3 regions of the Brevibacillus sp. SKDU10 genome follow, and region 1 is predicted to be linked to each of the others. Evidence: riboswitches for the same ligand, from Rfam matches in the RefSeq annotation. Region 1 holds a riboswitch; each other region holds the start of a gene.
The links. A riboswitch is a leader RNA that binds a small molecule or an ion and turns the genes downstream of it on or off. The one in region 1 is predicted to bind thiamine pyrophosphate.
Positions count from the first base shown of each region.

Region 2: it holds a riboswitch for thiamine pyrophosphate, as region 1 does, so the genes downstream of both, thiC (phosphomethylpyrimidine synthase ThiC) here and thiO (glycine oxidase ThiO) in region 1, are expected to answer to the same signal.
Region 3: it holds a riboswitch for thiamine pyrophosphate, as region 1 does, so the genes downstream of both, thiT (energy-coupled thiamine transporter ThiT) here and thiO (glycine oxidase ThiO) in region 1, are expected to answer to the same signal.

Region 1 is NZ_LSSO01000186.1:84,633-89,608, forward strand. It holds gene AYJ08_RS18210 (glycosyl hydrolase family 18 protein) at 1-141, shown strand, start outside; gene AYJ08_RS18215 (DUF3888 domain-containing protein) at 210-971, opposite strand; gene thiO (glycine oxidase ThiO) at 1,045-2,175, opposite strand; TPP riboswitch at 2,284-2,395, opposite strand; gene AYJ08_RS18225 (excisionase family DNA-binding protein) at 2,406-2,636, opposite strand; gene AYJ08_RS18230 (glucose-6-phosphate isomerase) at 2,640-3,998, opposite strand; gene AYJ08_RS18235 (efflux RND transporter periplasmic adaptor subunit) at 4,245-4,976, shown strand, end outside.
Region 2 is NZ_LSSO01000009.1:5,543-10,518, forward strand. It holds gene lpdA (dihydrolipoyl dehydrogenase) at 1-1,142, shown strand, start outside; gene thiC (phosphomethylpyrimidine synthase ThiC) at 1,281-3,059, opposite strand; TPP riboswitch at 3,184-3,300, opposite strand; gene AYJ08_RS01370 (small acid-soluble spore protein P) at 3,425-3,574, opposite strand; gene AYJ08_RS01375 (peptidylprolyl isomerase) at 3,683-4,366, shown strand; gene AYJ08_RS01380 (HEPN domain-containing protein) at 4,430-4,976, shown strand, end outside.
Region 3 is NZ_LSSO01000149.1:68,244-73,219, forward strand. It holds gene bglH (aryl-phospho-beta-d-glucosidase) at 1-576, shown strand, start outside; gene AYJ08_RS11215 (helix-turn-helix domain-containing protein) at 1,373-1,594, opposite strand; TPP riboswitch at 1,959-2,070, shown strand; gene thiT (energy-coupled thiamine transporter ThiT) at 2,297-2,863, shown strand; gene AYJ08_RS11225 (bifunctional transcriptional activator/DNA repair enzyme AdaA) at 3,120-3,692, shown strand; gene AYJ08_RS11230 (hypothetical protein) at 3,869-4,387, opposite strand; gene AYJ08_RS11235 (nitroreductase family protein) at 4,496-4,976, opposite strand, start outside.

The DNA of each region.
Region 1 (4,976 bases):
ACCCTCTGGTATGAGAATGAATATAGTATCGCCGCTAAACGTAGCTTGGCTATAAAGTACAAGCTGGCTGGCTTTGCAATTTGGCGCCTCGGATATGAGAATGACACTTTTTGGACGGCGCTTCTTCCTAAGAAGTCATAAATGAAAACTGGTTTTTACACTCCAAAAGCCGTCAGCATTTCAAGTTGACTGACGGCTTTTTAGCTATTCTATACGAATGCCAAGCTGACTTTCGAAACTTCCTTACCAGGTACATGCTTCATCTTATCCAATTTCCAGGTCCCTAGCTCCTTAAGCAGGAAATAGACGATCTGCCGCCCATCTGGTCGCTTATACAAGATGTAGCCGTCCCGTTTACCAAGAAAGGTCATAGGCAATAGATAAACTTGCTTTTGAATCGCTTCTTTTTGGGAAAGCAATTCCTGATTCAGCAAGAGTAAGGCATTATCAGGCTCATCGCGATATTGGTGAGCAATTTGGTAATATCCGATTTGCTGATAGCCAGCTAGTTTCATTTGAAAGTACTCCTCAAACTCCTTTTGTACCTGTTGCTCCTCCGCCTTGCGCTTTTCCTCCCACTCGTCGCCTTGATGAGAATATCCAGTCAATTGTACCCCGTTTGGGTGTACCGCTAGCTTAATCGTTTCAATCGCAAAAGGCGGTGAATGATTTCCCTCATAGGTTTTCACCTGAAAAACAGCTTCGTAGGAATGAGGCTGATTGGTTAGACGAGAGACACCTATTACCTTGGCTGAGGATAGATCATAGGCTCGTGGATAACCATAGTAGTGAGTGATTGCTTTCATTACATGGGGATTCATCGTCAAAATAAGAGCTCCTTGTATCGGTTCGGAAGGTACAGGAGATGGTAGTTGAGCCCATGCGATATCTGAAGAGGTAGATACAGGAAACAGAAGCACAGTAAAAGCAACTATCGCCATATGCTGCCATCTATTTTTCCATTGCTTCATCTGCGATCATCTCCTTTTTTTGTTAACCTTCCTCAAACTCCCATTCTTTATGAAAAGGGTGAGCGCCTTCTCCTCATTTTTCCTCGTACGAAACAAGACTGAACCTATTAGGCAAGAAAGGATTCATATGCTCTGTTTCATTTGAACTGACATATTCAGCGATCAGCTTCGCCGTAATCGGTGCTAACAGGATTCCATTCCGGTAATGTCCGCAGGCTAGCGTTAGCCCACTCCAGTTTGGCACTGGCCCTAAAATAGGATGTCCATCAGCCGTGGCAGGCCGTAATCCTGCCCAAGCCTGTAAAAATGGAGCTTCCGAAATCGCTGGTACAATTGACATTGCCCCCGTTAATACTTTCGATACACCATAAACAGTGGAAGAGCGGTCAAAGCCGGCTAAATCTTCTGTAGCTCCAACAATAATTCGTCTATCCTGCTTAGGCACTAGATAGCCATTTTTTCCAAAGACTACATGGGAAAGAGGCAAATGATTCGAATCAACCGCCGCGATTTGTCCTCTTACTGGATAGACAGGTACATCCACTCCCACCTGACGTAAGATATCAGCAGTCCACGCCCCGGCTGCTACAATCACGTGATTAGCTTCCAGCTCCCCTTTATCTGTTACAACGCCAGTCATTTTCCTTCCAGCATGCTTTAATCTGATTACAGCAGTATTTTGGAATAAACGAACATTTCGGTTTTTGGCTTGTATCACTAGGGCTTCTAATAACAAACGGTTATTAATGTCAGCCTCGTGTGGAGAATAGATGGCTTGGCGTACCATTTTTGATAAATGCGGCTCGTGTTTTTGCACTTCTTTCCCAGACAACAATCGGATATCATAACCTTCAGACTTTTGCCACTGGTAGCGCTCCTGCAACCATTCCTCCTCCATATCGCTCATGGCTACTGTCAAAATGCCTGCTGTAGATAGCTGGCAATCAATGCCGGTAGCCTCCTTCAGTTCAAGCACCCAATTCTTGTATAGCTGCAATGAACGTATTCCCATGTCAAGAAGCGGCCCCGGCTTCGTAAATTCCTTTAAAGGAGCAAGCATTCCCGCCGCTGCAACGGATGCCTCCCCTCCAAACACTCCCTTTTCGATGAGAGTAACAGTCATGCCTACTTGAGCAAGTTCCGTGGCAATCGACAAACCAATAATTCCTCCGCCAATCACAATGATGTCTGAACAGCTTTTCATTGTTCTTCACCCTTTCTCGTATCTACTGAGTGGGGAATCGATTGGCTCTCTACACAAAGAAATGAAAAAACCCACTTCTCCGCGCAGGAAAAGTGGGAAAATCACCAACACCAAATCTAACCACTTCCCTTCGCCAGCATGACCTGGATCAGGTAAAAAGGGTCAACAGACACGCTCTGTCCTCTCAGCCCTGCAAGTTAGGACTCCCCCAGTAGATCAATGTGAAATTATTAATCTTCGTCCTTGTAATCATAGCTTTCAGGAATTGGCTCGAATTTTTCCGCCTCTTCGAAAGCCTTCAGTCTCTCTAGCTCCTCCATATGATGAGTAAACTGCTCCTTATTAATAAAGTAGTCCTCGCCATTATGGACGGCACGGATACGTCTCTCCGCTATCTTTTCTCGTATAAACCATTCAGGCATATCCAGATAAGCAGCTGTTTCCTTTACAGTTAAATACATGGTTTACTGTCCTTTTAAGCGGGCCTCCAGCTCAGCCTTCTGCTTTTCAAAACCTGGCTTACCAAGAAGTGCGAACATGTTCGCTTTATAAGCCTCTACGCCAGGCTGATCAAATGGATTCACACCTAGCAGATAACCGCTGATGCCGCATGCTTTTTCAAAGAAATAAAGAAGCTCACCAATATGATACGCTGATAGCTCAGGCAATTCAACTACAAGGTTAGGAACGCCGCCGTCCATGTGCGCTAAAATCGTGCCTTCCATTGCTTTTTTGTTAACAAAATCCATGCCTTTTCCACTAAGGAAGTTCAAGCCATCTAAATTAGCGGCATCCTGCATGATTTCAACGTCAGTAGCTGGTTGAGCAACGGAAAGCACCGTTTCAAACAAATTACGCGAGCCGTCTTGGATAAATTGCCCCATAGAATGCAGATCAGCAGAGAAATCAGCAGCAGCCGGGAAGATTCCGCGACCATCCTTCCCTTCAGACTCTCCAAACAACTGCTTCCACCATTCATTGAAATAATGGAATTGAGGTTCATAGCTTACTAGCATCTCAATCTGCTTCCCTTTGCGCAATAAGCAATTGCGGATAGCAGCATATTGATAGCATTCATTTTCTCCAAGAGCTGGATTCATATAGCGCTGACGAGCCGCCTGCGCTCCACTCATCAATGCATCGATATCTGCACCTGATACAGCGATAGGCAACAATCCTACTGCTGTTAATACAGAGAAGCGTCCACCAACATTATCTGGAATAACGAAGCTCTCATAACCTTCTTCGTTCGCTACTTGCTTCAAAGCCCCGCGCGCTTTATCTGTTGTTGCGTAAATGCGTTTACGGGCTTCTTCCTTGCCATACTTTTTCTCCATGAACTCGCGGAAAATACGGAAAGCAATAGCTGGCTCTGTAGTGGTTCCGGATTTAGAAATAACGTTGACCGAAACCTCCTTGCCTTCAATAACCTGCATAAGGTGAGTCAAATAGACAGGGCTAATATTATTACCCACGAAATAAATCTCAGGTGTTTTGCGCTGTTCTTTTGTTAAAGAGTTATAGAATGTATGCCCTAGTACATCAATTACTGCCTTAGCTCCAAGATAGGAGCCTCCGATACCAATAACGAGCAATACATCAGAATCAGCCTTGATTTTTTCTGCCGCCGCTTTAATACGTGCGTATTCTTCTTTATCGTATGTATCCGGTAGGTCTACCCAGCCTAGATAGTCGCTACCAGCACCTGTACCCTCATGTAATTGTTGATGCGCTAGCCCTACAGCCGCTTCTAAATGCTTCATTTCGTGTTCGGAAACGAATGGCAATGCTTTGTCATAACTAAAACGGATCGCTTTTGTCACGATAATACCCCCTGAATCGTAAGTTGCACAACTAATAATAAACTATGTTTATTATTGTACGCGATATCCTCTCTATTCTATCACGCAGAATTTAACGGAATCACGTCAATTTAAAAATCAGTCTCTTCTAAATATTATTACAATATTGTTATTCCTTAAAGTTTTACTAAATTAGCATAAATTTTTGTAACCATTTAGCAGTTGATGCGTAAATCCATTGTAAACAAATTTTTTAAGGAGGCTATTATGAAGAAACGTTGGTGGGGTGTTATCGCAGCTGGAGTACTAGTCGCCGGCGCCTATGGTTATTTGAAATTGACCGCTGTCGACGCAACGGGCCTTCCTGTTTCCGTCACTCCTGTTGTAAAAGGAAGCATTGAAAACAAAGTAATGGCATCAGGAATGGTTAAGGCGAAGCAAGAGGTTACGCTTTTCTCCCCAAATAATGGGACTTTGCTGCAATTTAACGTACAGGAAGGTGACAATGTTACAGCAAATCAAGTCATTGCTCGTATTGATGTAACCGATCTATCAAGCGAAATTGCATCCATTGATGCGCAAATCGCCTCGCAGCATGCTGAACTAAATCGTGTTAAATCAGGCAAAGAACCTGAAACGATTGCCCAACAGGAAGAACGCGTTCGTCAAGAGAAAGAAAAGGTTGACTCTGCTCAGAAGGAATACAACCGTACCAAACAATTGGTAGAGGCTGGTGCTTCTCCTGCCACTGAATTGGACAAGGCTAAGGACTCATTATCCCAAGCGCAATCATCTCTTAAAATGTCCCAGAGCGAATTAGCCCTCAATAAAAAAGGTCCAAAAAGCACTGATATTGCTTCCGTTCAAGCACAGATTAACCAGCTACAGGTAAAAAAAGCGGAGCTAACGAAGCAAAGCTCTCAATCCAGCGTGGTGGCTCCTTTCTCCGGTACCGTTTTAAAGGTGGATGCTAAGAATGGTCAAGCCGTAATGAAGGGG
Region 2 (4,976 bases), on a different contig from region 1:
GGAAAAGCGGCATCGTGAAACAATTGACTGGCGGGGTTGCTTCCTTGTTCAAAGGAAACAAAATACGTCTAGTTTCTGGGGAAGCGTTCTTCTTGTCTGAGAATGAAATCAGCGTTTATAACGATAATGAGTCCCTTAAATTCAAGTTCAACAATGCGATTATCGCGACCGGTTCTCGTCCGTTCGAACTTCCAGCGTTTAAATGGAGCAAGCGAGTATTGTCCTCTACTGAGGTATTAAGTCTTGGCGAAATTCCAAAACGCATGGTAGTTATCGGTGGTGGATACATCGGGGTTGAGCTAGGTACAGTTCTTGCTAAATTTGGTACAGAACTTACAATCCTTGAGGGTGCAGACCATATCCTACCTGGATTTGAACAAGACATGACTCGTCTAGTTGAACGTCGTTTGAAAAAACACAACGTGAAAATTCATACCAAAGCTCTTGCAAAAGGCGTGGAAGAATCAGAAAACGGTGTAGTCGTAAAAGCAGAAGTAAAAGGAGAAGAAATGTCCTTTGAAGCTGATTACGTACTAGTTACTGTTGGCCGTAAGCCTAACACAAATGATATCGGTCTTGAAGCGATCGGCGTGAAAATGAACGAGCGCGGATTGATCGAAGTAGATAAACAAGGTCGTACAAGTCTACCACACATCTTCGCGATTGGTGACATTGTTCCAGGTCTTGCGCTAGCTCACAAAGCTTCTTATGAAGGTAAAGTGGCTGCTGAGGCAATTGCGGGACATGCGGCTGAAGTGGATTACAAGTGCATTCCTTCTGTTGTATTCTCCGATCCAGAAATGTCCAGTGTGGGTATCTCTGAAAGAGAAGCAAAAGAACAAGGTCTAGATGTAGTTGTAGGTCGTTTCCCTTATGCTGCTAACGGACGTGCTCTATCTGTTAATGCCGGCGAAGGATTTGCAAAAATCATTGCTGACAAAGAAACAGGAGTAGTTCTAGGTGCACAATTCGTTGGGGAAGATGCTTCTAACATCGTATCTGAAGTAGCTTTGGCTATTGAGATGGGTGCTACATTGGAAGATATCGAGCTAACTATCCATGCTCACCCAACTTTGGGCGAAGTAACATTGGAAGCTGCAGAAATGGCGCTTGGTCGTCCGATCCACGTAGTGGTAAAATAATTATTCTCTATAGAAAAGGGTTGCTGGAATAGACCAGCAACCTTTTTTCTTTACTCGTAAAAGAAGGTTATATTAGCTTGCAAGAAAAAGATAAGAGTGTGTACAAACATACCGAGTATTACAAGCTAATAAAAGAGCTCAGGTATACATTTTAGAGCCAGAGCGTTTAAACTCTTCTGCCTTTTGAGAAAGCCCTGTTTCAATGAGAGAATCTTCAAGACTTGGTGTACTTTTATCCGACAATTGACTGTTATCAACCATTCCTTTTAATTCATGACTAATTTTCATGCTGCAAAATTTCGGTCCACACATCGAGCAAAAATGCGCTGTTTTAGCTGGTTCAGCGGGAAGAGCTTCATCATGATAATCGCGTGCTCGCTCGGGATCTAATGATAAATGAAATTGATCGTGCCAGCGAAATTCAAATCGTGCTTTTGACATCGCATCATCCCATGCTTGAGCAAGGGGATGACCTTTTGCTAGATCGGCGGCATGCGCTGCGATTTTATAGGCGATGACCCCTTCTTTTACATCATGCTTATTAGGCAGTCCTAAATGTTCTTTCGGCGTTACATAGCATAGCATCGCAGTACCAAACCAGCCAATCATAGCAGCACCAATGGCAGAGGTAATGTGATCATATCCGGGGGCAATATCAGTTGTAAGCGGCCCTAACGTATAGAAGGGAGCCTCCTGACAAATATCCTGCTGAATGTCTACGTTTTCTTTAATCTTGTGCATGGGAACATGTCCCGGCCCTTCGATCATGACCTGAACATCATACTCCCAGGCCATTTTCGTTAGTTCACCCAAGGTTTCCAATTCCGCCATTTGAGCAGCATCATTGGCATCCGCAATGGACCCCGGCCGCAGACCATCCCCTAAGGAGAGTGAGATATCGTAAGCACTTGCAATTTCACAAATCTCACGGAAATGTGTATACAAGAAATTCTCCTGATGATAGGTAAGACACCAAGAGGCCATAATGGAACCTCCTCGCGAAACGATTCCTGTCACACGATTCATGGTAAGAGGGATGTAACGAAGCAAGAGTCCAGCATGCACTGTGAAGTAGTCCACACCTTGTTCTGCTTGCTCGATTAACGTATCCCGGTATAATTCCCAGGATAAATTCTCTGGTTGTCCTCCCGCTTTCTCCAAAGCTTGATACAATGGTACAGTTCCGACTGGTACAGGAGCATTCCGTAAAATCCATTCACGTGTCGTGTGAATATTTTTACCGGTCGATAAATCCATTATGGTATCCGCTCCCCAGCGAATTGCCCAGACCATTTTTTCAACTTCATCTTCTATGGAGGAAAGAACAGCCGAATTTCCAATATTAGCGTTTATTTTTACCAAAAATTGCTTGCCAATAAGCATAGGCTCTAGCTCGGGGTGATTTATATTAGCTGGCAATATGGCGCGTCCACTGGCAATTTCTTGACGTACTACCTCTGGCTTTATTCCCTCACGTATCGCTGCGAATTCCATTTCAGGTGTAATGATGCCTTTACGTGCATAATGAAGCTGAGTGACGCGTTTTCCTCTACGTGCTCGCAGAGGTGGACGATTTTCAAATTCTTGAACAGGAAGCGAGTTAGCATCCTTTGATTTTGTAGGGGCAAGATTTTTGGAGGCCCCGTATGTTTCTGTGTCATTGCGTTCTAAAATCCAAGGAGAGCGGAGTGGTGCAAGACCTTTGCTTAGATCAATCGTTTCAAACAGTGTTTCATCTGTGTAGGGTCCGCTCGTATCATACACTTGCAAAGGAGCATTTGGAGTAACGCGTCCTTGCTGATCAACAGTAGGAGAAAGCATAATTTCACGAAACGGAACCAGTAGATCAGGCCTTGAGCCTGTCACATATCTCTTGCGACTTGCTGGAAAAAAAGACGGAGTTGATAAAATAGACATTGCTATACCTCCCAACATCATTTGGCAACTAGCTAGGGACGGTAGGAGCGACAAACTAAAAAGAGCCATACAGCAAAGGCTGACGGCTCTTATCCATACAAAATAAACATGCTGAAATAAACGAAGTCATTCGTATGGGATCGTTTCCTACGCTGGCATTATCCAGATCAGGTTTCACGGTCGGTAGCAGAGTTCTCCACCCTCTCAGCCTGGCTTCATCCAAGCTCCCGTATCCATATGTAGTTGCCCTTCTACCATATCATATGGAAAAATGTGGGTCAATAGGACTGATGGAACGTTATGTGTGGGAAAAATAAACAAAACCGCCAATCCGGCCAGGGACAGGCGGTTTGTTAAGCAGAGGGTTATCCTTCGCGTGTTTTAACTTGACGGGAATGATTCTTTTGCTTTACCTTTTTGGTTCCTGGCAAAGGTTCCCCGGTTTGTTCTAAGCCTTGAAATTGGTTATTATATGTTTGATGCGGATTTTCTACTAAGAAATCATCTTTTGCCATCCTTATCAGCTCCTTCGTGATTAGTATGGGAGGGAAATTGGTATCACATGCATTGGGAAGTGTTTGTAACGCTGTGAATTATAGTTAAACAGGAGAGGACAGATTTTTATGAAAAAAAGATCGATGTTTATGGCAGTGCTCGCTAGCTTATTACTTGTAACAGGCTGTAGTGGAAATCAATCAAATACGACGCCTATTGAACAAGCCCAAGATATAAAGGTTAATCAGATAGATCTCACAGCGGAGCTCAAGTTTACAGAGCAAGCTATGATTGGGAAAACGACACTAGCTCAGATGGAAAAAATATATGGACCTGCTGTAGAAAAAAAGACCATTAAAAGTAATTTTCGTACCAATTTAAAATCAGAGAATGGACCAAATCCAGAAGTAGAGCAAGAAGTAGCTTTTATCAAGATCAATCCATTAACAGGGGCAAAATGGAATAAGGCCTACCCCTTATATTTTACCAAAACGGCTGACCCTACATTAGTAGCTGCCCAAGTGATGTTAAAACGCGGAGATTTGATGAAAAATCTTGAGTCTAAAAAGCAACTAACCCTAGAAGATATCAAAAAGGTATATGGAGCGCCAACACGCGACCTAGGAAGAGTTCTGGAGTATTATGATTTCAAAAATAAAGCTGTTCTGCATGTCATTCTAACGGACAATAATCAAATTTCCACTATGCTAACCCATTATGGATTGTTGTATGCGGACAAGCAAGAGGATATGATTGAGAATGAAAATATCATTAAGCGTTTGAGTCAGGAACAAGGATCAGCATCTAAGTAAAAACGGCCAGAAGCCTTTATAAGAGTCATAACCTATAAAGCCGTGGCGAATGGAGGGATCATCATGCCAACCTTGATTGCACCCGTATTTAATACCATAACAGATAAACCACTTCGCATACAGCTAAGTGAGGATTTCTTTCTGGTATCCGGCTTTGAGCCCTTGTATAAGATTTGTCATGAGCGCTTGCGTCCACAGATGAACGAGAATCGGCTTCATTTTGAAGAAAAGGTAAAACCAAACTCATTGTTTCTCTATGCAGAGTATCCTACCTTAAAAGTAAAAGAGGATCGTCCTTTTATAGCTGAAATAGAGAATCGCTTAAACATGGCGAATGGAGAAGGGGTTTGTTCGATCCCTTATCTATTAACAATGGAAGAAAATCGGTATGGGATTAATTATTTAAAACGCTCATTAGATGGTCCTAAGTTTATATATACCGATCAAATAGAGGGATTGTTCAAGCGTCTAATGAATGCAGATATCTCGTTTCCAACCGTTCCGTATCGCAGATATTTATTAGCTTTAGAAAAGAAATCGTTGGAGGATGAGTTGTTAGATTTATGGATTGCTTTGGAGTCTTTGTTTGTACCAGATGGTAAAAAGGGAG
Region 3 (4,976 bases), on a different contig from region 1:
GATATTCAAATCGTCATAGAGGAAGGCGACGAAGAGCTATTGCGCACGTACAAAGTAGACTATCTAGGCTTTAGCTACTATGTAAGTAGAACGGCAACAGTAACCCCTGAAAAAGCTGGAGAGACAAATGGAAATCTCATCATGGGTGGAGTAAAAAACCCGTATTTGAAAGCAACGGATTGGGGATGGGAAATCGACCCGAAAGGTCTGCGCATTGCCCTTAATATCTTGTACGATCGTTATCAGGTGCCACTGTTTATTGTGGAAAATGGATTAGGAGCAGTTGATGTTGTAGAAGACGGGGACGTCATTGTGGATGATTACCGCATTGCATACTTAAAGGATCACATTGCGGAAATGAAAGAAGCGATTGCAGATGGTGTTGACCTGATTGGTTACACAACATGGGGACCAATTGATTTAGTTAGTGCCTCCACTGCGGAGATGAAGAAGCGTTACGGATTCATTTATGTAGATAAGGATAATGAAGGAGGAGGAACTCTGCGAAGATTGAAAAAGAAAAGCTTCTACTGGTATAAAAATGTCATTGCTAGTAATGGAGAAGTATTAGATTAAAATGATAGAGGCGCTAGGTTTTTTATAACCTTTTGCGCCTTTTTTATTTTTGACAGTAACGATTTATAAAACAACAGGTGTCCGTCTACTTACCATCTCACCGTTAAGTAAGGATTTTTCAAGAATCTGGTTTCCAATCCTGGTCTTGTCGATTGGCCCCATGCTGTATTTAGTGAAGCTAGTCGATTTGAAATACAAGCAGGTGGGAGGAGAAGATTAGATACGAACTGCCGTTGCTAAGGGACTCGGCGGATTCCATGTTCAATTGCCCCACATGTATAAAAATATAAAGCCGTTTTTTATTGCCGATCTTAAGAAAGCAATCTCGATTTCCGTAACTAATTTGTTTATTGTGGAATACCTACTAAATGTATCTGGAATCACAAGATTTATTTTTAAGCACCTACCAATTTAATATAGTTGTGATTGGATTGTGTATGTTAATACTGATTGCAGGTCTGGTCTATGCGATTATTCGTTTGCTCCTATATCTGTTCGAGCGAGGGTTTATCTATGAATACGCAAAGAGGAAGAATTTCATTGTGGTTAGGCTTCATTATCGTATCTGTTTTATTCATCGTTGCCATTTTTGGACCGATGGTTGCTCCCTAGCAGTGGATTTTCTTTGCTTCACTAACCGCTTTTATGCTTGCAGTTCTAGGTTTTACTCAATTGGAAATGCCATGAAGAAGCGATATGAAGAGGCTTATAATCGAACACCTTATGTCTAAAGAATGAAAAAATCCCCCCTTCTCTTCAAGTATTTGAAGAAAAGGGAGGCAGTTCACCTGAGCGGTCAAATTTTTAATTCGCCAAGCCTTACCAATTCTACTACGGCTTGTGACCGCCCTTTCACGCCCAATTTCTGCATGACGTTACTAATGTGATTTCTGACTGTTTTTTCGCTAATGAAGAGCTGTCCTGCTATCTCTTTTGTGGTCTTGTCTTGGACCAGGAGTTCAAACACTTCTCTTTCGCGATTAGTTAATAACGGTTTACTTTGGTCGCTACTCTTCAAAACGTGCCACCCCTCCTTGTGGGCTCTACAGGAACAAGGTTGAGGGATACAGTCACCTTATCCTATGTCAGGGGGAGTGTGTTGGTGCCGAAGTAGCAGGCTTTTTAGGCTTTTGCCTTACATACTATTCATAGGATAAGTGGGGGGTACCTCGACCCACTCAATTTCTGGTTTTTTCCCATATCTTGTAAAAGATTTAGCTTGTTTCAACTGATTTTTCGCTTTTGTTAGATGCAAAGTTATAGAACGTACGATTGAAAAAACAATTATAATGAAGCAAATGACGCTTCAAAGAAGTACTTTGCAAAATAGTAGTAATATGTTATGGTATTATTTGAATTTGTAACATTGAAAACGAAATAAGCATGTACTAAACGGGGGCCGGGCAAATGCGGCTGAGATTGTAACAGAATGCGTTACTGACCGTAGAACCTGAACTGGGTAATGCCAGCGGAGGGAGAGGTAGCTGACTTCAAGTGCGAAAGCTGTAGCTCTATCGTCGAGATAGGGGTGTATCGCCGCGTTGACAACCATCCGTCTAGGGTGGTTTTTTTGTGTGTAAAACATGAAAAATACTCTTCTTAATCAACTGGGTGATACAATTTGCTCTAATTTGTATTTATAGTCTATATAAACTTGAGTTGGACCCTTTCTATTTCTGCTGCTTACATACATACTGCATCAGAATGAGGAGGAATCGAAATGTCACGAACACGACTGGTTATCATGATGGAAATAGCAATCATGGCAGCAATAGCTGTTATTTTAAGTAAGGTAAAGCTGTTTGCCATGCCTCAAGGGGGGAGCGTATCCCTGGTAATGGTACCGATAGCTCTCTTGGCGTTTCGCCGCGGTTGGGTAGCAGGCTTAATCACAGGCGGGCTAGTAGGCATGGTTAAATTCTTTTTTGGTGGCGAGATGGTCCATCCGATTCAAATGGTGTTAGATTATCCTCTATCCTATGCCGTGCTAGGCTTTGGTGCATTCCTGTACGCTAGTAAGACGCAAAGCAAAGCAACAAAAATTGCCTCCATCTGGGGAGGATTGCTAGTTGGAATTGCGCTATGCTTGGGCATTCGCACGACTTCAGGAGCTGTTTGGTTTGGGAGCTATGCCCCGGAAGGAACACCTGCAACCCTTTATTCCTTCAGCTATAATGCAACTTATTTGATACCTGAGTATGTGATTACGGCTTTGGTAGTTACATTACTAGCAAATGGGGCACCTCAATTGTTTCAGCAGAATCCGGGCGCTTATCGACGTGCATAATAAAGTAGTTTAAAAAAGCTAAGAGAAGGGAGCTGCTTCCTCTCTTAGCTTTTTTACTATTAGTGAAAATAAGAGTGGTTTATTACAAAAAATATTTGTAAGAACGTGAAAAAGCACGGTTTTTTGTTATGGAAAAAGTTACATAATTGTGAAATTAAGAAAAAACTATCGAAATTTTGCTCTTTCATTCCCAGTTGCTTACTAGAAGTAAAAACATTACGTTATACTGAGGATTGAAGGCTAGGAGGGATCGTGGATGAAAGAGGAGTTCTGGAAGGCGATAGTAGAATGCGATCCAAATTATGATCAACTATTCTTTTATGGCCTTAGCACGACGGGTATCTTTTGCAAGCCGTCATGCAAATCAAGGACACCCAAAAGAGAGCATGTGAAGATTTATTATGCGGCGTCCGATGCCATTGCTGCAGGTTTTCGTCCTTGCAAGCGTTGTAGACCATCTGAACCGACCTGGAAATCAGCGGAAGAAGATGCGGCGACCCGTTTGCTAGAGATGATTCACGATTGCTATAACCAACCCGTAACTCTGCGTGAAATGGCGTCACGTCTCTATGTGAGTCCTTTTTATTTGCAGCGTTGTTTTTCTCGTTGTATGAAGATAACGCCAGGGAAATATTTAACGCGCATCCGAATAGATGAAGCGAAGAAGCAGCTACTAGAAACAGATCGAAATGTTTCAATGATTGCAAGCAGAGTAGGTTTTCGTAATAGTGCCTATTTTGCCGCTGTTTTTCAGAAAGAAACAGGTTGTACACCTACTCAATACCGCTTACAGCAGAAGAAACAGGGAAAAACAGGGACGACACGCTAAGTGCATCTGCTGTAAAACGGGAGAACATACATATAAAAAAGAATGGAAGAACAGTTGAAGCGTTTCTGTAGCTGGCAGAAACGCCTTTTTGTACGAGGAAAAGACAGATAAAAAGCACCTTCTGTCATGTTGCGAAATTCGCAAACTAAGAGGTGCTTTTTGTCGTGTCTGCATTTTTACCTTCTCTCACCCATGATGCGCTCTAAAAAATAATCGACTGTTACAGCTAATAAGCCAACAAATAAAGGAGTTAATGGTGTTAACAAGACATCAGGAATCCATGTGGTGTGCACGAGATAAAAAATGAAGGTCGTTGCTAAAATTTCAGGTATCAATTTCCAATTTCTTGAGATATGTAGTCTTTGCATTATGTATAAAAGGACTGGTTCAAGAATTAGTTCGTACAGCATTAACATGAAAAAGGAGACGACTGCAAAGGAAACGAGTGTCCAGAAATCAGATTTGTCGACAAACATAGGAAATAGAGTGCCGACTGTCCAGAGAATCGTAACCAATAAGAACACGACGATGGCGCTTGAGAATAAAACCAGCAAAGTTGCAATAGCGATAGCTAGACCATTAATCCAGAATCCACCTTGCTGTCGATCTCCACTCGTCACAGCGCGTCGAAATAAAAAAAGTCCCGCTGTCGCACACAAGCCCACCAGTATGGCAAAAGTCATGTGGTTTGTCATATGTATCATCACCTACTATAAAAATAATACGTAGCAGGTGAGGAAAATGTTACAACAAAGCGGGGAAAAATGTAACCTTTTTGTAACCTTTCGAAATATACCAAAGCTTTACTCAACCCAGGTTGTTTTTTGCGTGAAAGGCTTTCGAGCAGTTCGAGGTGTGGCTTCATCAGTTGGATAGCCAATAAATAAGGAACCAATCACTTTTTCTTGATCAGATAGGGACAAGAAGGCTTTGAGACGTTCATCTCTAGCTAAACCTACACCACGCGTACGCCACACAAAACCTAGACCTAGCTCAGAAGCCATCAGCCACATCGAATGAATAGCGCAGCTTACAGCATAATCATTATCAAGCGAAGAAGCTTCGTCGCCTTCTATGATTTGTGATGTAGCGACTATAATGAGAGGGGTAGCCAGAACATTCTTCATGGACTCTTCTACTAAATGAGGTTTGGTAGGAAAGCGTTCAAGCAAGAAATCCTGAGCTAGCTGGTTAAACCGTTCCTTAGCAGCACCTTGAATGACATAGAAGTGCCAAGGCTCTCGCAAGCGATCATTAGGTGCTAATATAGCTGCTTCCAGTAGC